DNA from 2 places in the Burkholderia sp. PvR073 genome. Region 1 is predicted to be linked to the other one. Evidence: riboswitches for the same ligand, from Rfam matches in the RefSeq annotation. Region 1 holds a riboswitch; the other holds the start of a gene.
The links. A riboswitch is a leader RNA that binds a small molecule or an ion and turns the genes downstream of it on or off. The one in region 1 is predicted to bind cobalamin.

Region 1 (6,102 bases):
GCGACGACTTTCTGTCTGTTCGGTTGCCGCTCAACGGACTATCCTTGCCTGCACATTCCCCACTGAACCCAGGAGACGACACTGTGACGCACAGCGTGATCCCCGCAGGCCTCGCCGACGAAATGATCGAGATCCGGCACCGCATTCACGCCCACCCCGAACTGGGCTTCGAGGAATTCGCGACGAGCGACCTCGTTGCCGAGCAGTTGCAGGCATGGGGCTATACGGTGTACCGCGGGCTCGGCGGCACGGGCGTGGTCGCGCAGCTGAAGGTCGGCAACGGCACGCAGCGCCTCGGCCTGCGCGCCGACATGGACGCGCTGCCGATCCACGAGTCGACCGGCCTGCCATACCAGAGCACGATCCCCGGCAAGATGCATGCGTGCGGCCACGACGGCCACACGGCGATGCTGCTCGCGGCCGCGAAGCACCTGGCGCGCGAGCGGCGCTTTTCCGGCACGCTGAACCTGATTTTCCAGCCGGCCGAGGAAGGGCTTGGCGGCGCGAAGAAAATGCTCGACGACGGACTGTTCGAGCAGTTCCCGTGCGACGCGATCTTCGCGATGCACAACATGCCGGGCTTCCCGACGGGCAAGTTCGGCTTCCTGCCGGGGCCGTTCATGGCGTCGTCGGATACCGTGATCGTCGACGTGCAGGGGCGCGGCGGCCACGGCGCGGTGCCGCACAAGGCGATCGATTCGGTCGTCGTGTGCGCGCAGATCGTCATCGCGCTGCAGACGATCGTGTCGCGCAACGTGTCGCCGCTCGACATGGCGATCGTCACGGTCGGTGCGATCCACGCGGGCGACGCGCCGAACGTGATCCCCGATCGCGCACAGATGCGCCTGTCCGTGCGCGCGCTGAAGCCCGAGGTGCGCGACCTGCTCGAGACGCGCATCAAGGAAGTCATTCATGCGCAGGCGGCTGTGTTCGGCGCGACCGCGACGATCGACTACCAGCGCCGCTACCCGGTGCTCGTCAACGATGCGCAGATGACCACGTTCGCACGCGGCGTCGCGCGCGAATGGGTGGGCGAAGCGAATCTGATCGACGAGATGGTGCCGCTCACCGGCAGCGAGGATTTCGCGTTCCTGCTCGAGAAGCGGCCGGGCTGCTACCTGATCATCGGCAACGGTGACGGCGAGGGCGGCTGCATGGTGCACAACCCCGGCTACGACTTCAACGACGCGGTACTGCCGACCGGCGCGTCGTACTGGGTCAAGCTGGCCGAGACGTTTCTGGTGTGACGGTGAATGCGGGGGTGGGGCCGTCTCGGTTCAATCGCGGCTCGTGCCGAACCAGAACCCATCCCCGCTGAACAACGCCACCGCCGCATCCGGATTCGACGGCCAGTACATGTGCATGTACGTCGCGACGATCGAGCCCGTGCGATACACGGCTTCGCCGCTGCCGGGTTCCCCGTCGGGCCGGGCGGCGGCCGCCACCGGCGCCAGCGGCGTGTCGAGCCGCGAATAATGAAACGTATGACCGCGCATCGGCCCGCTGCGCGTGTCCAGCTGCTGCATGCCGAGCGCCGCGAACCGGCGCTGCATCGTCGCATGGCCTGACAGCAGCCCGAGCATCGATGTCGTCGCGCCTTCCACGTCGGTCAGCGACTCGCACAGATACACCATTCCCCCGCATTCGGCGACGATCGGCCGGCCGGCCGCCGCGTGTGCGCGAATCGTCCGCGCGGCCACGGCATTCGCCGCGAGCGTCGCTGCATGCAGTTCCGGATAGCCGCCCGGCAGGAACAGCGCGTCGCACGCGTCGGGCACGGGTTCGTCGGCAAGCGGCGAAAATAACCGCAACTGCGCACCGAGCGCATCGAGCAGCGCGAGATTGGCCGGATAGATGAACGAGAACGCCGCGTCGCGCGCGATCGCGATTCGCTTGCCGGCGAGCGCGCGCGGCAGCGGGGCGCGGGCCGCCGGTTCCGCGAACGAGACGGCAGGCGGCAATTCGGCGAGCGCCGTCTGCGCGAGCACGTCGGCCGCACGGTCGAGCCGCGCGTCGAGATCGCCGATGTCGGCCGGCTGGTGCAGGCCGAGATGCCGTTCCGGCAGCGCGATGCCCGCATCGGCCGGCACGTGCCCGAGCCAGCGCAAGTCGTCCGGCAGCGCCTGCCGCAACAGCTCCGCGTGTCGCGGCGACCCGACGCGGTTCGCGAGCACGCCGTGGAACGGCACCTCCGGCCGGAACCGCGCGAGCCCGAACGCAATCGCCGCGAACGTCTGCGCCATCGCCTTCGCGGATATCACCGCGACGACCGGCACGCCGAACGCGGCCGCGAGATCGGCGCTGCTCGGCGTGCCGTCGAACAGCCCCATCACACCTTCGATCAGGATCAGGTCCGCGTCGCGCGCGGCATCGGCGAGCAGCGCGCGGCAGCCGGCTTCACCGACCATCCCGAGGTCGAGCACGTGCACGGGCGCGCCGCTCGCGCGTTCGAGCAGCATCGGATCGAGAAAATCCGGCCCGGTCTTGAACACGCGCACGCGCCGGCCGAGCCGGCGGTGCAGCCGCGCGAGGCCGGCCGTCACCGACGTCTTGCCCTGGCCGGACGCGGGCGCGCTGACGAACAGCGCGGGGCAGGCCGGCATCGCTCAGAACTCCACGCCGGGCTGTGCCTTCACGCCTTGTTCCTTGTACGGATGCTTGACGAGCCGCATTTCCGTGACGAGGTCGGCCGCATCGATCAGTGCATCGGGCGCATGCCGGCCCGTGACGACGACGTGCACCGAATCCGGCCGCGCGACGAGCGTCGCGAGCACTTCGTCGAGCGGCAGGTATTCGTACTTCAGCACGGTGTTCAGCTCGTCGAGGATCACCATCCGGTACTCGCCGCTTTCGATCATCCGGCGCGCCTCGTCCCAGCCCTTGCGCGCGGTTGCGACGTCGGCGTCGCGGTTCTGCGTATTCCACGTATAGCCGTCGCCCATCGTCACGAAGTCGCATTGCGCGACCGCGCCGAGGAAGTCGCGCTCGGACGTGTGCAGCGCGCCCTTGATGAACTGCACGACGCCGAGCCGCATGCCATGGCCGAGCACGCGCACGGCCATGCCGAAGGCGGCCGTGCTCTTGCCCTTGCCGTTGCCGGTGTTGACGATCAGCAGGCCCTTTTCCTGGGTGGCGGCAGCCTGCTTCTTTTCATGGCCGGCGCGGCGGCGTTCGGCCATCCGCTGATGGGATTCGGCATCGGTCTTCATCGGGAATCGTCCTGTCGAAAGCGAAACAAAGGGTTCAGAGCGGGCCGGCGAGCGCGACCGTCACGCCGTCCCGGCTGGATTTGGGGCCGAGCAGCCGGCCATGCGGCGCCGCGAGTTGCGCGCATGGCTCGGCCACGCCCGCGACGCCGAAACGCGCCAGCGCGGCAGCCGACGGGCCGCTCAATGCCGGTGCGGGGCAATGCGCGAGCTGTGCCGCGTCGAACGCGACGAGCGGCCAGCCGCGCCGCGCGCACAGCGTGCGCAGCGACCGGGCACGCGCCTTGTCGGCGAGCGTCGCGACGACGGCTGGCTCGGCGCCCGGGTGGCTTGCCAGCGCCGCGCGGATCGCGGCATCGAGTTGCGCGGCCGTCACGCCCGCGCGGAAACCGACGCCGAGCGCGACGCGCATCATGCGCGTCCGCCAAGCGCCGCGCGCACCGCGGGATCGTCGGCGAGCGCCGCGACGCGGCCGATCACGACGATCGCGGGCGAACCGATACCGGTCGCGCCCACGCGCTCGACGATCGTGTCGAGCGTCGCGAGCACGTGCCGCTGTCCGTCACGCGTCGCGTTCTCGATCACCGCGCACGGCGTGTCGCCGGCCACGCCGCCATCACGCAGCGCGGCCGCGATCGCGTCGAGCCGGCGAATACCCATGTAGATCACGATCGTCATCCGCGTCGCGGCCAGCGCGCGCCAGTCGGGTTCGTCCGCGCCCGCGCCGTGGCCCGTGACGAAGATCACGCCCTGCGCGTCGCCGCGATGCGTGACCGGAATGCCGAGCGCGGCCGGGGCGGCGATACCGGCCGTGATGCCGTTCACGATCTCGACCGGGAACCCGGCCGCGCCGAGCGCGAGCAATTCCTCGCCGCCGCGGCCGAACACGAACGGATCGCCGCCCTTGAGCCGCGCGACGCTGCGGCCCGCGCGCAGATGCGCGAGCATCGCGGCGACGATCGTTTCCTGCGGCGTCGACGCATGGCCGCCGCGCTTGCCGACGTGCTCGATCAGTGCGTCGGGGCGCGCGTGGCGCAGCACGTCGGGGTTCACGAGATCGTCGACGAGCAGCACGTCGGCCGCGGCGATCGCGCGCACGGCCTTCAGCGTGAGCAGATCGGCGTCGCCGGGGCCGGCGCCGACGAGCCATGCGCGGCTCATCGGGCGCGGCACGGCGCGCACCGTGTCGTGGCAGTGGAAAGGGGACAGCGAGCGGCACATCGGCGGCCGGCGGACAGGCAATGCATGACGGATCGAGCGAAGCCCGCGCGAGCGCGGGCGGAAAGCGCACCCCATCCGTCCCCCGCGGATCGGGCGTTCGGCGAGCAGCGGGCTCGCCCCTTGCGTCGGCCGGTATCCGGGCTGGCCGCTTGCCAGGCCGCAGCCTTCCCGCCCGCTGAAGGGCAGTGGCATCGCGGGCAGCCTGGGCGCGTGCGGGGAACCGCGACGCGCGGGCGGCGTACCGTTGCGGGGACAGCACAGGCCGGGCGGACTTCCGCCTCCTGTTTCCCGTTTAACTGCGTGCGCCGGAGGAGCGCGCGCGAGCACCGAACGCGGCGCATACGATAGCACAGCGTGTATCGGGCGCGGGGCCGGCGAATCGCGCCCGCATCCGTTCGCGACCCGATCCGGGGGCGATGCATTGCGCAGTCGTAAATTGGTGTGCAATTATCTGGCCAGAGTCACAAGCAAGGCTCAGTTTCGGGCTGCCGGTCGCACGAGCCTGACGAAATCCATACCAAAATCGGCTCGCTCTGCCGGACCTGCAGGGCGATGGCCACTACATCGCGAAGTGCCGCGCCTATGGCGAACGTACGCAGATGGACAACCTCCAGCGGGGCCGGCCATGCGCTCGCGATCGGCATGCTGGTCGTTTCGGCCGGATTGGCGCTGGGAGCCTGGCCGCATGTCACGAAGGCCGTGCTGGCGCAATCGGTTGCCGGGCTGGGGACGCAAGTCGTGCAGCAGATCGACGTTGTGTTCGATTCGGCGGCCACGACGCTTGCCGACTTGGACGCATCGCCGTACGCGGACTGCTCGCCGCAGGATCTGCGCCTGTTGCGATCGGCTTCCGTCCGGTCGAAGTACGTCAAGGACGTCGGACGCCTGTCGGGCGCCGATCTGCTCTGCATGACGATGCTCGGCGTGCTGCCGAGGCCCTTTTCCCCGAAGCAGCAGCCATTCCGGCTGACCGACGCGATGTCGGCCTTCTGGACCGTTCCGTTGTTGTCGAGCCCTGGGACGCTGGGGCTCGTGGTCACGGGAAGGAGGACGAACCTGCTGATGGATCTGGACGCCTTCAGGGTACTGCCGCCGCCGTCAGATCTGCACTACGTGATCGGGCTCAGGGGCCGCCCGGCCGCGCTCGTCATCGGACTCGCCAAGGGCGGCGTCCCGGAGTACGTCGATGCCGGCCTGGTGCCGGGGTTTCGGGACGGCAAATCATTCTGCTCGGCCCGGGTGCCGCTGTGCACCATCGTCGTCGCGACGCCGCGAGCGCTGGCGAGCGCCAGTCGGCGCGCTGCCTGGCTGCTGGGGATCGCCGGCGGCGCGGCGGGCTGCTGTCTGGGGCTCGGGGCGCTGATGCTGCACCGACGCTGGGCCGCGCTTCCGGCGCAGATACGGCGAGCGCTGGCAAACGGACAATTTGTCATGCGCTATCAGCCGATCGTCGCGCCCGGCGCGTCATCGCGGATCGTCTCCGCCGAAGCGCTGATCCGCTGGATCGACGGGCCAGCCGCCCCGGACGTGTTCATTGCCGAGGCGGAACGCGCCGGAATGATCGTCGACGTCACGGCCTTCGTCGTGCGCACGGTCCTGCGGGAGATGCGCGTGCTGTTCGACGGCGAGCCGGACTTTCGCGTAACCATCAACGTCAGCGCTCCCGAGTTGCTGG
Region 2 (15,520 bases), on a different contig from region 1:
CGCTTGATGAACTGCTTCAGCGAATCCGCATCCTGGTCGACGCCCCAGAAATTGCGGTTCTTGTTCGGCGCGACGGCCGCCGAATAGCCGGTGCCGACCGGATTGATGAACACCAGGTCGCTGTGGTCGATCATGCTGTCCGGGTTGTCTTCCATCTGGTACGGCGCAGGCGGCGTGAACCCCGGCATCGACGTCTTGATGCGCTTCGGCGCGAACGAGCCGAGCAGCACGAACACCGACGACGAACCGGGCCCGCCGTTGTAGAAGAACGTGACGGGCCGCGTTTCTTCCTTCGCGCCGTCGGCCGTGAATGCGACGTAGAAGATCTTCGCGGCCGGCTGCGAACTGCTCGGGTCGACCGTCACGAGATGGCCGACCGTCGCCGTGTACGCAATCCGCTTGCCGCCGATCAGGATCGTGTGGTGCGTGATCGCAGCCGCTTCGGTCGTGTCGGTCACCGAGTCGTCGGGACCGTTGCCGTACGCGACCGGATCGAAGAACGGCTGGTCGCGGCCGTGGCTCAGCGCGACGGGATTGATGGTCGGCGGCACGCTATGCGAATTGTGGTCGCCGTGATGCAGCGGATACACGCCGCCGGAAGATGCGGAATCGATGCCCATCGTGCTGCTCCTGGAGGTGAAAAAAGACGCGGGCAGGGAACCCGCGTCACATGGAAAGGCCTGTGCCGGCGTGTCAGCGCGATGGCTTGCGCGCGAGGATCGCCGCGAGTTTCGCGCCGTCGGGGCTGCCGAGGCCCGTGCACGCGTCCCAGCCGGACGCGGCCGCATACGTGCCGTTCGAGCCCTTCGTGATGTCGCGCAGCGTGCCCGGATTCTTGTACAGCGCGGGATTGATCCAGCCGGCCGATGCGCCGGCCGCCGCGTTGATCCGGGCGATCAGCGCGGCCCACAACGGCGCGACCGCGCTCGTGCCGCCCATCACCGCGGGCGTTCCCGCGATCGACACTTCGTAGCCCGTTTGCGGCGACGCATCGCCGGCGACGTCCGGCACGCCGCGCTTCGCGAGCGGCCTGCTGCTGCCGTCGGCGAGCGTGACGGTCAGCCCCTTCTGCCAGGCCGGCACGTCGAACATCGTGCTGACGCCGCCGCCACCCGCGCCGCCACCGGCCGTCTCGTCGTTCCACGTGATCTCGCTGCGAATGCCCTGCCCCGGCAGCGCATCGAGCTGCGTGCCGCCGCAGCCGAGCACGTACGGGCTCGACGCCGGGAAGTCGACGTGATCGGCGCCGTCCTGCAGCCCGTCGCCCGAGCCGCTGTCGCCCGACGCCGCGCACACCGTGATCCCCTGCGCGGCGGCGGCCTGCAGCACGCGGTTGAACGCATGGGCCGACTGCGCCTGCCAGATCGCTTCCGGGCCGCCCCAGCTGATCGAGATCACGGACGGCCGGTTGGTCTTGTCTGTGACCGCCGCGTTGACGGCCTGAATGAAGCCCGCGTCGCTGTTCGGCGCGAAGTAGACCGCGATCTTCGCGGCCGGCGCGATCGCACCGGCGATCTCGATGTCGAGCGCGACTTCGCCGTCCGGGCCGTTCGCGTCGCCGGTCGGCGTGTTGCGGCCGGTGCCGACGTTCACGTCGACGAGCGTCGGCGGCTTGTCGATCCCGAGCCCGCGGAAATACTGCTGGATATCGGTCGCGCGATAACCGCCGCCGAGTTCGACGATCGCGATGCATTGCCCGGCGCCATCGCCGGCCGGAAAGCCGTACAGCGACGCGAGCTGGGGCGGCGTGAACGTGACGGCGGTGGCGCCGCGCGCGGGCTTGAACGGCGGCCGCAGCCGGAAGTGCGGCCGCGCCTGCGGCCGGCTGTCGAGGCCGAGCACGGCCGTGACGACATCGCCGAGCTCGTCCGGCAGCGCGATCGGGCCCGAGCGGCCGCGGTACTGGCCGATCGAGCGATGCTCGAAACGCTCGAGCTTCACGCTGAATGCCGCCTCGAACTGCTGGATCGTGCCGGACAGCACGACGACGCTTTCCACCGGATCGACGCGATCGACCGTCAGCTGGTGACGGTGCGCGAAGTCCTCGGTCTTGCGAATGTCGTCGGGATTGGCGGAGAAACGCTGCGCGAAGGCGTCGCGCGACAGCGGTTTTGCGTCGGTGTCGCCAGCGGCGAGCTGATTGACCAATGCGTCGAGTTGCCCTTCTTCCTGCCGCCGCAACATGATCGTGACGTGGATGCGTTCTGCCGGATCGCACTGACCGAGACACTTGGACTCGGCGACGATGCGGGGTTCACGGTCGGCTTGAAGATGCCTTGCCATGTTCTGACCCTCCTTGGTATCGCGTTGCACGGGCGTTGCACGGAACAGCCAGGAAATCGGACAGGGCCGGCGGCAGACGGTTCCGTCCGGTCGTCGGTTCGCGGCAGCGCGAAGTCAAAGGAAGTTTAGAACAGTCAGATGATTTGCGCGCGTGCCCTGTCGTTGTCGGGGCCGGCGCGCGAAGGCCGGCATTGCGCGCGGCCCCGCGTTCGTTGGTGCACTGCACCGCGCGATGCGGTGCAGTGCGATGGTGCGGCTCAGTCCATCGACAGGCGCAGCGCGAAGCCAATCAGCGCCGCCGAGAAGGTCCAGCGCTGCACCGTCTGCGCGAGCGGATGCGCGCGCATCCACGCCGCAATGCGCGACGCGCCGAACACGCATGCGAGGTCGAAACACACGCCGGCCGCGACGAGCATCGCGCCAAGTTCGAACATCTGCCACACGACGGGCCCGGCCTCGGGCCGCACGAATTGCGGCAGCAGCACCGAGCAGAACAGCAGCGCCTTCGGGTTCAGCAGGTTCGTCAGCAGCCCCTTGAAGAACGACTGACGCAGCTCGCCCGCGGCGGCCGCGTCGCCGTCACCGAGCGCGAACACCGGCGAGCGGAACACCTGGATCGCGACATACGCGAGATACAGCGCGCCACCGTAGCGGATCGCTTCATACAGCCACGGCGCGCTGCGAATCAACGCCGCGACGCCGCAGGCGGACAGCGTCACGTGCGCGGTGCGCGACAACGACAGGCCGGCCGCCGCCGCCATGCCCGGTCGCACGCCGCGACCGATGCTGGTCTGCAGCACGAGCGCCATGTCGGGGCCCGGCACCGCGTAGATGGCCGCCAGCGCGGCGAGATAAATCAACAGCAAATGCGTGGAAATCATGGTCTGCCCCCGTCCTTCAATGACGATATGTTGCCGCTGAAGGTGGAGGGATTATTGGCCTTCTGTGTCCGAGAATTGGCGATCCATAGCGGAATCCGCCACAATCCTGAAACTACAACACGGATTCCGCCAACATGATCGAACTCGACAAAACCGATCGCGCGATTCTCGCCGCGGTGCAGCGCGACGGCCGCCTGCCGATCGCGCGCCTCGCCGATTCCGTCGGCCTGTCCGAGACGCCGTGCGCACGGCGGCTGAAACGTCTCGAAAACGACGGCTACATCGAGCGCTACCGCGCGCAGCTGTCGCGCCAGGCGCTCGGCTACGGCGTCGTCGCGTTCGTGCTCGTGCGGTTCGCGACGCACGACCGCAAGGTCGCCGACCGGTTCGAACGGGAAGTGCTCGCCATCGAGCGGATCCTCGCGTGCCACAACGTCGCGGGCACGGCTGATTACCTGCTGCAGGTGGTCGCGCGCGATCTCGACGACTACGGCACGTTCATTCGCGATTCGCTGCGGATGCTGCCCGGCGTGACGTCGATCGAATCCGCGCTGTCGCTGCGGGAGGTGAAGCACGACGCGGGGTTGCCGGTGCCGTGATGCGGCGGGCCAACGGCGGGAAGCGGCACGTTACCGCACGCGCCCCGTCACATCGACGCGCATCGATGTGGGCGGTTGGCCGCCCGCTGCGTAACACTTGTTCACCTGTTTGACGCCGCTGGCCCTCACACGGCGTCGGGCGCCTGGTGCGCGTGTTCGAGATCCTCGAGAAACGCCTCCACGAGCGGATTGCCGCGCCCGTCGCGCGCGACGACCATGTGGAACGTGACGTCGTAGCGCAACTCCTCCGGATTGAGCGGCGCGAGCAGCCCCTGCGCGACGTACGGCGCCGCGAAGTGCTGCGGCAGGTAGCCGAGGTGATGGCCCGACAGGATCAGCAGCGCGACGGCCTCCATGTTGTCGGCGGTCGCGGTCACGCGGTCGGGCGTCGTCGACATCTGCGCCTCCGGCAACGGATACGAGCGCCACGCCCACTCGAATCCCGCGACGTCGGCCGGCGTCAGCGCGCCAGCGACGTCGAACAGCGGATGGCCGCGCCCGCAATACGCGATCTGCCGCTCAATGAACAGCGGCGTGTAATGCAGCGACGGCACGCGATGCCAGAAATAGCCGACGGCAATCTGGATCTCGTCGCTCAGCAGCTTCTCCTCGAGATCGCCCGGCGCGCGCACCGAGATCGAGAAGCGCACGGCCTGGTCGCGCGCGCGGAACGCGGCGATCGCCTCGGCGATCCGCGCGTTCTGGCTGATCGGCGTATGGCCGATCAGGCCGATGTTCAGCGTGCCGACCAGTTGGCGGTCCATGTGCCGCGCCGCCATCCCGAATTCGTCGAGCGCCGCGAGCAGCTTGCGACTCATCGCGTGGAACCGCTCGCCCTTCGGCGTGAGCCGGAAGCCGCTGCGGCCGCGTTCGCAGAGCCGGTAGCCGAGCCGTGTCTCGAGCGACGACAGCTGCGCGCTGATCGTCGACTGGCCGACGTTCAGCATCACCTGCGCGGCCGACACGCCGCCCGCGTCCGTGACCGCGAGAAACACGCGGATCAACCGCAGATCGAGGGTCGACAGATTCCCCAGCACGCTATTCCCCTTCCATACATCGATGAAAATCGATGTTTACGTCGATATCTTCGCATTCTTCTTTGCGGTCGGACGCGTAAGACTATGCGCCAGACCGCGTCGCATGATACGGCAACCCCACATCGGAAGAGACACCATGAACGACCACACCCATTTCCAGCCGCTCGGCGGCAATGAAATGCCGCGCTGCGGCGGCATCGCGACGATGATGCGCCTGCCGCACGTGGCGAGCGCCGCGGGCCTCGACGCATGCTTCGTCGGCGTCCCGTTCGATCTCGGCACCTCCAACCGCACCGGGGCACGCTTCGGCCCGCGCCAGATCCGCACCGAATCCGTGCTGCTGCGCCCGTACAACATGGCCACGCGCGCCGCGCCGTTCGATTCGCTGCAGATCGCCGACATCGGCGACGTCGCGATCAACCCGTACAACCTGCACGACTCCATCGCGCGCATCGAGGCCGCATACGACGCGATCCTCGAGCACGACTGCAAGCCGATCACGCTCGGCGGCGACCATACGATCGCGCTGCCGATCCTGCGCGCGATCCACCGCAAGCACGGCAAGGTTGCATTGATCCACGTCGATGCGCACGCCGACGTGAACGATACGATGATGGGCGAAAAGATCGCGCACGGCACGCCGTTCCGCCGCGCGGTCGAGGAAGGCCTGCTGCATGGCGACAAGGTCACTCAGATCGGCCTGCGCGGCACCGGCTACGCCGCGGAGGATTTCGACTGGTGCCGCGAGCAGGGCTTCCGCGTCGTCCAGGCCGAGGAATGCTGGAACAAGTCGCTCGCGCCGCTGATGGACGAAGTGCGCGCGCGCGTCGGCGACACGCCCGTCTACATCAGCTTCGACATCGACGGCATCGATCCGGCCTACGCGCCCGGCACCGGCACGCCGGAAATCGCCGGCCTCACGGTGCCGCAGGCGCTCGAGATCATCCGTGGCGCGAAGGGGCTGAACATCGTCGGCTGCGATCTCGTCGAAGTCGCGCCGCCGTACGACCCGTTCGGCACCACGGCGCTGCTCGGCGCGAACCTCGCGTACGAGCTGCTGTGCGTGCTGCCCGGCGTCGCATACCGCGACTGATCCGGCCGCGCGACCGATTCCAAATCAGAGGATTCCAGAGGAGCACAAAAACAGATGGGGACTTCCGTCAAACAACCGAAGCGGGCGGCGCTCGCGTCGTTCGTCGGCACCACGATCGAGTGGTACGACTTCTACAGCTACGCGACCGCCGCCGCCATCGTGTTCGGGCCGCTGTTCTTTCCCGGTGAAAATCGCTTCGTCAGCCTGCTCGCGTCGTTCGGCTCGTTCGCGGTCGGCTTCTTCGCGCGGCCGCTCGGCGGCGTGATGTTCGGCTATCTCGGCGACCGCTTCGGCCGCAAGCGTTCGCTGCTCGCGACGCTGATGCTGATGGCCGTGTCGACGGTCGCGATCGGCCTGCTGCCGACCCACGCCCAGGCCGGCGTGATCGCACCGATCCTGCTCGTGCTGATGCGCGTGCTGCAAGGCATCGCGGTCGGCGGCGAATGGGGCGGCGCGGTGCTGCTCGCCGGCGAGCATGCGCCCGAAGGCAAGCGCACGTTCTTCGCGTCGTTCGCGCAGCTCGGCAGCGCGAGCGGCCTGATCCTGTCGATGCTCGCGTTCGGCGCGATCAGCACGCTGTCCAGGGACGACATGATGAGCTGGGGCTGGCGCGTGCCGTTCCTCGCGAGTTCCGTGCTGCTGGTGGTCGGCTTCGTGATCCGCGCGAGCGTGTCGGAGTCGCCCGAGTTCGAGGAAGTCAGGAAGAGCGGCAACACCGCGCAAAACCCGGTGCGCGAAGCGCTCAAGTACTGGCCGCTGCTGCTGCTCGCGATCGGCGCGAACGTGTACGGGATCGCCGGCGTGTATTTCAGCAACATCTTCATGATCAGCTACGCGACGCAGTTCCTGTCGCTCGACCGGTCGATGGTGCTGCATTGCATGACCCTCGTCGCCGTGCTGCAGTTCGTCGTGCAGCTCGCCGCCGCGTTCCTCGCGCAGCGCTTCGGCACGACGCGCGTGCTGCTGATCACCGGCGCCTGGGCCGCGATCGTGCCGTTCGTGATGCTGCCGCTCGTGCACATGGGCACGCCGCTGTCGATCACGGTCGGCGTCGGCCTCGCGACGCTCGCGGAATCGGGCTACTACTCGGTGGTCGCCGGTTTCGTCAGCGGCATCTTCATCGCGCGCATCCGCTACACGGCGATCTCGATCGCGTACCAGGTGTGCGGCGCGATCGCCGGCGGCCTGACGCCGCTCGTCGCCACGCTGATCGCGCAGAACGTCGCGCCGCAATGGTGGCCGCTCGCGATCCAGTACACGAGTGCCGCCGTGCTGTCGTCGCTGTGCGTGTGGCTGATCTCGCGCCGCGTCAGCATCGACGATGCGGGCGCGCCGCGTGAAGCGCTGCCGCGCGGCGCTCGCACCGCCTGACGCACCACCCGACGGGCGGCCTCCCGGGCCGTCCTCCCCCCTACACAATCATTCAGGGCCTGCTGCGACGCTGTCGCGGCAGGCTTGCGCACGCCCCGGCCTCGCGGCCGTGCGCCAGGAGACACTGCCGTCATGAACCGCCCCGACACCCTCGCGCTCGACCGCGCCGAACCGGCCGGTCTCGAGATCGAGCATCGCTCGATCGACTACATCCCCGAAACCGAACGCCACGCGAAACTCGCGAGCCAGGGCCCGTTCTGGTTCCTCGGCAACTTCCATTTCTTCACGATCTCGATCGGCTTCGTCGGGCCCGGCATGGGGCTGTCGGCCGGCTGGACCACGCTCGCCGGCGCGCTCGGCATCATGTTCGGCACGCTCTTCATGGCGTTCCACGGTTCGCAGGGCCCGGAGATGGGCCTGCCGCAGATGATCCAGTCGCGCGCGCAGTTCGGCTATCGCGGCGTGATCGTCGCGCTGCTCGCGACGTTGTTCGTGTTCGTCGGCTTCAACGTCGTGAACGTGTCGCTGATTGTCGACGGCGTGCATAACGTGTTCGGGATCGACGGCGGATTCGTCGCCGTCGCGGCCGTGTCGATCGGCGCGCTGCTCGCGATCTACGGCCACGACCTGATGCACCGCACCTTCAAGTGGGCGCTGGTCGCGACGCTGCCGCTCTATGCACTCGTCACGCTCGCGGTCGCCTTCGGCCACGCGGCGCCCGCGCAGGCGGGCACCGCCGCCGCGCCGGGCTTCAACTGGATCGCGTTCGCGACGCAGTTCGCGATCGCCGCGAGCTACAACATCTCGTATGCGCCCTACGTGTCCGATTATTCGCGCTACCTGCCGAAACACACGAGCCGCGCGAAGTTGATCGCGGTGATCTTCGCCGGCGCGTCGCTGTCGGGCGCGTGGATGATCGGGCTCGGCGCATGGCTCGCGCAGACGCTGCACGCGGCCGATGCGCTGGTCGCGATGAACGACGTCGGCACGTCGCTCGCACCCGGCCTCGGCAAGCTGATCGCGATCGTGTCGATCGCCGGCTTCCTGCCGATCATCGCGCTCAATGCGTACAGCGCGATGCTGACCGTGCTCACCGGCGTCGATTCGCTCGTGCCGATCAGGCCGACCCGGCGCGCGCGCGTCGTGTCGATCGTTGCGATCAGCGCATTTGTGCTCGGCTGCGTGTTCGCGATCCGTGGCAACGGCATCGCGCTGCTGCAGACGTTCCTCACGCTGATGCTCTACTTCCTCGTGCCGTGGACCGCGGTGAACCTCGTCGACTATTTCTTCGTGCGCCGCGGCCGCTACGCGATCGCGCACTTCTTCACGCCGCGCGGCCTGTACGGTGCGTGGCAACTGCGCGGCATCCTGTCGTACCTGATCGGCTTCGCGGCGATGGTGCCGTTCTTCTATGTGTTCGACGCCGAAGCGAACCGCGAGGTGTTCGTCGGCCCGTTCGCGCGGATGCTCGGCGGCGTCGATCTCGCGTGGCTCGTCGGGCTGGTGGTCGCGGGCGGCGTCTACGGGCTGCTGTCGCGCTCGCTCGACCTCGACCACGAGCGGCGCGTGATCGCCCAAACACCCGCGCCCGACGCGCCGGCCGCCACGGCGGCGCAGGGAGACGCACGATGAACGGTCCGCGCATTCGCATCGTCCAGTCGGCACTGCGCGACGGCGACGTTACCGGCAATCTCGCAAAAGCGCTCGCGATCATCGCCGCCGCGCGCGGCGCAACCGACCTCGTCGTGTTCTCCGAAACTTACGCCAGCGGCTTTCCGACGCCCGACGACGTCGCTCGGCTGGCCGAGCCGCTCGACGGGCCGTCCGTCATCGCGGTACGCGATGCCGCACGCGATGCGGCGGTCGCCGTCGCGTTCGGCTTCCCGGAACGCGACGGCTCGCGCTTCTTCAACACAGCGCTGCTGATCGATGCGAACGGTGACGTGCTGTTGCGCTACCGGAAGACCCATCTGTACGAATCCGACCTCGGCGTGTTCGAGGCCGGCGACGCGTTTCCGGTCTGCACGTGGCATGGGATGCAGGTCGGCCTGCTGATCTGCTTCGATCTCGAGTTTCCGGAAACGGCGCGCGCGCTCGCGCATGCCGGGGCCGAACTGATCGTGATACTCGACGGCATGATGAACCCGTACGGCGACGTGCATCGCCGGATGATCCCGGTGCGCGCGCTGGAAAACCAGCTCTACGTCGCGATGGCGAACCGGGTCGGCGCCGGCGACCGCTACACGTTCAGCGGCACGAGTCTCGTCGCAGCCCCCGACGGCACGTGCATCGCGGTCGCGCCCGGCGATCGGGAAGCGATCGTCGACGTCACGCTCGATCCCGCGGCGATTCGCGATGCACGCGCGGCGTTCCGCTACGTCGACCTCGCCGCGGTGCCGCTCAGCGCGGCGACGCGGCGCAATTGACGCGAACGGCCCGGCGGTTGGGGGATGACCCGCGACGATCCGGCATCGTGGCGACAGCGCCGTCCGCGCTCCCGCGTCACGGCGCGCGATTGCGCAGCGTCTTCGCGGCGGCGACCATGTTCGTCAGCGCCGGAATCACTTCCGCCCACTGGCGCGTCTTCAGCCCGCAGTCCGGGTTCACCCACAGGCGTTCCGCCGGAATCCGCTCGGCCGCCTTCTTCATCAGGCCGACGATGTGATCCTGCGTCGGGATGTTCGGTGAATGGATGTCGTACACGCCCGGCCCGATCTCGTTCGGATACCTGAAGTTGTCGAATGCGTCGAGCAGTTCCATGTCCGAGCGCGACGTCTCGATCGTGATCACGTCCGCGTCCATGTCGGCGATCGACGCGATGATGTCGTTGAACTCCGAATAGCACATGTGCGTGTGGATCTGCGTGTCGTCCTGCACGCCGTTCGCGGTGATGCGGAACGATTCGACCGCCCACTTCAGGTACTCGCCCCATTGCGCGCGGCGCAGCGGCAGCCCCTCCCGCAGCGCGGCCTCGTCGATCTGGATCACGCGCACGCCGGCCTTCTCGAGATCGAGCACTTCGTCGCGGATCGCGAGCGCGAGCTGATAGCACGACACCGAGCGCGGCTGGTCGTCGCGCACGAACGACCAGTTCAGGATCGTCACCGGACCGGTCAGCATGCCCTTCATCGGCTTGTTCGTCAGCGACTGCGCGTACGTGATCCATTCGACCGTCATCGCCTTCGGACGGCTGATGTCGCCGAACAGGATCGGCGGCTTCACGCAGCGCGAACCGTACGACTGCACCCAGCCGAACTGGCTGAATGCGTAGCCGTCGAGCTGCTCGCCGAAGTATTCGACCATGTCGTTGCGCTCGGCTTCGCCATGCACGAGCACGTCGAGTTCGAGCGATTCCTGTTCGCGCACGCTGCGCTCGATCTCGGCCTGCATCGCCGCGCGGTAGCCGGCTTCATCCAGCGCGCCGGACTTGAACTGGCTGCGCGCCTGGCGAATTTCGGCGGTCTGCGGGAACGAGCCGATCGTCGTCGTCGGGAAGGCCGGCAGGTTCAGGCGTGCCGACTGCTTCGGCGCGCGCTGCGTATAGGGGCTCGCGCGGTTGCCGAGCTGCGCGTCGATGCGCGCGATCGCGGCCTTCACCGCCGGATTGTTCACGCGCGGCGAACGGCGGCGTGAGTCGATCGCGGCGGCGTTGGCGGCAAGCGCGTCGGCCACCTTGTCGCGGCCTTCATTCAGCGCCGTCGCGAGCACTTTCAGTTCGTCGAGCTTCTGCAGCGCGAACGCGAGCCACGAACGGATCTCCGTGTCGAGCTTCTCTTCGCTCGCGAGATCGACCGGCACGTGCAGCAGCGAGCACGACGGCGCGACCCACAGGCGATCGCCCAGTTGCTTCGCGAGCGGCTCGAGCCAGTCGAGCGTCGCGCTCAGGTCCGTCTTCCAGATATTGCGGCCGTTGATCGCGCCCACCGACAGCACGCGGTCGGCCGGCAGTTCGCGCACGAGCGCGTCGACTTCGTCGCGGGCGTTGATCGCGTCGACATGCAGGCCGTCGACCGGCAGCGACGCCGCGAGCGTCAGGTTGTCCCGAAGCGGGCCGAAGTACGTGGCGAGCAGCAGCTTGATACGGCGCGTTTCCAGCGCCGCATACGCGGTGCGGAATGCCTGACGCCATTCGGCGTCGAGCTCGGTGACGAGGATCGGTTCGTCGATCTGCACCCATTCGACGCCCTGCGCGGTCAGCGTGTCGAGCAGCGCGCCATACACTGGCAGCAGCTTCGGCAGCAGCGCGAGGCGATCCGAATCGTCCTTCGCCTTGCCGAGCCACAGGTACGTGACGGGGCCGAGGATCACCGGCTTCGTGGCGACGCCCAGCGCCCGAGCTTCGGTCAGTTGCTGAAGCAGGCACGACGGATCGAGCGAAAAGTTCGTGTCCGCGTGGAATTCCGGGACGATGTAATGGTAATTCGTGTCGAACCACTTCGTCATTTCGCCGGCGGAAACGCCGCCGCAGCACGCTGCATGCTCGTCCACCGCTTGCGCCGAACGGCCGCGCGCGACGCGGAAATAGTTGTCGAGCACGTCGCCGTGGAAGCCCTGCACGCGCTTCGGCAGGTTGCCGAGCGTAAAGCTCATGTCGAGCACCTGGTCGTAGAACGAGAAATCGCCGATCGGCGCGAGATCGAGGTCGCGCTGGTCGTTCCAGTGACGCTCGCGCAGCTCGGCGCCGAGTGCCTTCAGCTCGTCGCGCGACGATTCGCCCTTCCAGTAGCGTTCGAGACCGAACTTGAGTTCGCGCTTCGCGCCGACGCGCGGAAAACCGAGATTGTGTGTCGTAACCATGAAGCTGCCGTCCAGAGAGAAATTGAAGATCCGGCAGCCATCATAGGGATTTCATCTCATGAAATAAAATGGCATTATTTCATTCATCCATTAAATTCTTTCATGTGTTTGCGGAGTGAGCGATATCCATGCTGGAACGATTCCATCTCGTCGTGATCCGTGAAGTCGAGCGCCAAGGCTCGTTGACTGCAGCCGCCAATGCGCTGCACCTCACGCAATCGGCGCTCAGCCATACCGTCCGGAAGATCGAGCAGCAGCTCGGCACGCCGATCTGGGATCGGGAGGGCCGCGGCCTGCGGCTGACGCAGGGCGGGCAATATCTGCTGAAGCTGGCGAACCGGCTGCTGCCGCAGTTCGAGCTCGCCGAGGAGCGGATGAAGCAGTATGCAAAGGGCGAGCGCGGCACGCTGCGCATCGGGATGGAATGCCATCCGTGCTACCAGTGGCTGCTGAAGGTCGTGTCGCCGTACCTGTCGCGCTGGCCGGACGTCGACGTGGACGTGAAGCAGCGCTTCCAGTTCGGCGGCATCGGCGCGCTGTTCGGCCATGACATCGACGTGCTCGTGACGCCCGACCCGCTGAACAAGCCGGGGCTGCGCTTCGATCCCGTGTTCGATTACGAGCAGGTGCTGGTGGTCGCGGATGCGCACCGATTCGCGAACGCCGACTACGTGACGCCCGAACAGCTGACCGACGAGGTGCTGATCACCTACCCGGTCGAGACCGACCGGCTCGACATCTACAACCAGTTCCTGACGCCGGCCGGCATCGTGCCGCGGCGCCACAAGTCGATCGAGACGACCGACATCATGCTGCAGATGGTGGCGAGCGGGCGCGGCGTGGCCGCGCTGCCGAGATGGCTTGCCGACGAATACGCGGACCGGATGCCGGTCGTGCCGGTCAAGCTCGGGACAAAGGGCATCGCGAAACAGATCTTCCTCGGCATCCGCGAGGCGGATGCGTCGATCGACTATCTGGCCGCATTCGTCGCGCTGGCGCGCGAATCGACGTGGAGCGCGCCGCGCATGCTGCGCTAGGCGCGCCCCGATGCCATGCGCGTCAGGCGGCGCGCATGCCGGTGCGTTCGCCGCGTTCGACCCATGCGCCGAACAGCAGGCCGATCGTCGTCCACATGATCGCCTGCATGCCGATCGCGGCGACGCGGAACTTCCACAGCACCGCGGCCGGGAATTCGGCCGGCACTTCATCGATCGACGGCAGCCCGATCTGCACGGCCGCGATGATCGCGACGAACGTGAGGCCCCCGACGATCGATGCGTTCCACGGGCCGAGCTTCGCCAGCAGATGACGACGCACGCTGACCGAGAACACCATCGTCGCGATCGAGATCGCGATCATCAGGAAGAACAGGCCCGTGCGATAGCCGATCGTGTCGTGGTCGCCGACCGCCGGCGGATTGGCCGGGTACTTGATGTTCGGCACGATCACGAGCGCGACGAACGCCGCCGCCGCGAGCCATGCCGCGAGCGGCCGCGCCGGGAGGCGGCTGCCTCGCCCGTATGCAAACGCGAAGACCAGCGAGAACAGCCCGCCGAATGCCGCGCCGTAGGTCACGACGCCCGTCAGCAGGCCGACGCCGGCCTGCGTGTGGCGGCTGACCAGTTCGGGCTCCGGCGCTTCGCCGTTGGCCGCTTCGGTTTTTTCTTCGAAGGAGATTGCCTGATCGACTTGCGGTTCGCCGACGATTCTGGCGAAACCGAACGTGAGGAGGCCTGCGGCGATGCCTGCGAGCATCCCGCGCATGAGCAGCTTTCCGACCATCGTGTACTCCGCGTCAGTGGCAGGGAAAGCCGAGCAGATGGCGGCCGTCGTGGACGAACTCGTGCACGTACATGCCCGGCACGAGCGACGTCGCCCCCTGTTCCGCACCGACGAAATAGAGCGCGAGTAACAGGATCAGGCCGACGAAGATGGCCCACGGCAACAGTTCGCGGACGGGAATGGGCGCCGGCACGACGACCGGCTTCAGCACTGCTTCGCTCATGGATGCACCTCAGGGGAATCGCGCCCCGACAAAAGTTGGATGGAATACGAAGGCAGGTCTGGCTTCCGGGATTGAAGATCCGCGGTTACAGTGGCGCGACCGCGCCGGGCTTGCACCGGCTTCCGCCCTTCGTATCGGGCGAATTGTACGCGCGAACGTTCGCGTGTTGAAGGCCCGCGCACCACGGGCGCGGCCGTTCCGAACCCTCCGGCCATCGACATGACCCAACCTGCCTTGCTGCGCCTGATCGCGCATGCGCCGACCCGCGCGATGCGCGCCGGCGCGTTTCCCGCCGACGATCCGCTCGATGCACCCGGGCTCGCCGAGGCTGCCGCGCTGCGCGGGCGGTTCGCCGGCGCACCCGGCGCGATCGTGCTGTGCAGCCCCGCACGTTGTGCGCAGCAGACCGCCGACGCGCTCGGACTGCGCGCGGGCATCGACGATTCGCTGCGCGATGTCGACTACGGCCACTGGCACGGCAAGCGGCTGCACGACCTCGCGCGCGACCTGCCGGACGAACTTGGCGCCTGGATCGACGATCCGGCCGCGTCGCCGCACGGCGGTGAATCGTTCGAAGACGTCGCGCGCCGCGTCGGCGCATGGTTGAACGCACTGCCACGTCGTCGCGATATCGTCGCGATCACGCATGCGGCGATCGTTCGTGCGGCCATCGCGCACGTGCGCCGGATGGACGCGAAGGCGGCGACCCGCATCGACGTCGCGCCGCTGTCGTGCACGGTATTCGCCGCGTCGGGAGAGGGCTGGACGTCGATCACGGACGACGTTCGACGCGATGCCGATGCCGATGCGTAAGCCCGCCTGCTCACTATATGGAGAATGACGACGCCATTTTCTTACATGTCTGTAAGACAATGGTTCGTCCTCCCGACTGTCATCAAACTGACTGGTAGCGAAAGCTAGGATCGGCTGCGGTTACCTACGAGATGCCGCCATGAATCAACCTGCTTCGTCCGCCGCGAACCCTTCCGGCTCAACCGAACGTACCCGACAGGTCGGCTATGCCGTCTTTCTGCTGGTGCTCGTGATCGGCGCCGTCTATATTGCCACCCATCTGATAGCCGATCTGTCGCCCGTGCGCGAAGGGTCGCTGTTCCCGTACCTGATGCTCGGCGCCGCGCTGGTGATCGCGCTCGGCTTCGAATTCGTCAACGGCTTCCACGACACCGCGAATGCGGTCGCGACCGTGATCTACACCCACTCGCTGACGCCGAACGTCGCGGTGATCTGGTCCGGCATGTGGAACTTCCTCGGCGTGATGGTTTCCAGCGGGGCCGTCGCCTTCGGCATCCTGCAGCTGCTGCCGGTCGAGCTGATCCTGCAGGTCGGCAGCGGGTCGGGTTTCGCGATGGTGTTCGCGCTGCTGATCGCCGCGATCGTCTGGAACCTGGCGACCTGGTACTTCGGGTTGCCGTCGTCGAGCTCGCATACGCTGA

Region 2: another riboswitch for cobalamin. It lies ahead of ACVK00_RS31195 (CbtB domain-containing protein); the one in region 1 lies ahead of cobA (uroporphyrinogen-III C-methyltransferase).

Annotation. Positions count from the first base shown of each region.
Region 1 is NZ_JBSRXO010000013.1:119,192-125,293, forward strand. It holds gene ACVK00_RS29525 (M20 aminoacylase family protein) at 84-1,247, shown strand; gene ACVK00_RS29530 (cobyrinate a,c-diamide synthase) at 1,278-2,603, opposite strand; gene cobO (cob(I)yrinic acid a,c-diamide adenosyltransferase) at 2,607-3,209, opposite strand; gene ACVK00_RS29540 (cobalamin biosynthesis protein) at 3,244-3,621, opposite strand; gene cobA (uroporphyrinogen-III C-methyltransferase) at 3,618-4,367, opposite strand; cobalamin riboswitch at 4,538-4,774, opposite strand; gene ACVK00_RS29550 (EAL domain-containing protein) at 5,070-6,102, shown strand, end outside.
Region 2 is NZ_JBSRXO010000016.1:1,327-16,846, reverse strand. It holds gene ACVK00_RS31255 (S10 family peptidase) at 1-620, opposite strand, end outside; gene ACVK00_RS31250 (S53 family peptidase) at 694-2,283, opposite strand; gene ACVK00_RS31245 (LysE family translocator) at 2,541-3,164, opposite strand; gene ACVK00_RS31240 (Lrp/AsnC family transcriptional regulator) at 3,299-3,763, shown strand; gene ACVK00_RS31235 (LysR family transcriptional regulator) at 3,889-4,800, opposite strand; gene speB (agmatinase) at 4,937-5,893, shown strand; gene ACVK00_RS31225 (MFS transporter) at 5,948-7,264, shown strand; gene ACVK00_RS31220 (purine-cytosine permease family protein) at 7,397-8,896, shown strand; gene ACVK00_RS31215 (carbon-nitrogen hydrolase family protein) at 8,893-9,690, shown strand; gene metE (5-methyltetrahydropteroyltriglutamate--homocysteine S-methyltransferase) at 9,767-12,061, opposite strand; gene ACVK00_RS31205 (LysR family transcriptional regulator) at 12,190-13,098, shown strand; gene ACVK00_RS31200 (CbtA family protein) at 13,121-13,843, opposite strand; gene ACVK00_RS31195 (CbtB domain-containing protein) at 13,857-14,066, opposite strand; cobalamin riboswitch at 14,101-14,242, opposite strand; gene ACVK00_RS31190 (histidine phosphatase family protein) at 14,286-14,879, shown strand; gene ACVK00_RS31185 (inorganic phosphate transporter) at 15,019-15,520, shown strand, end outside.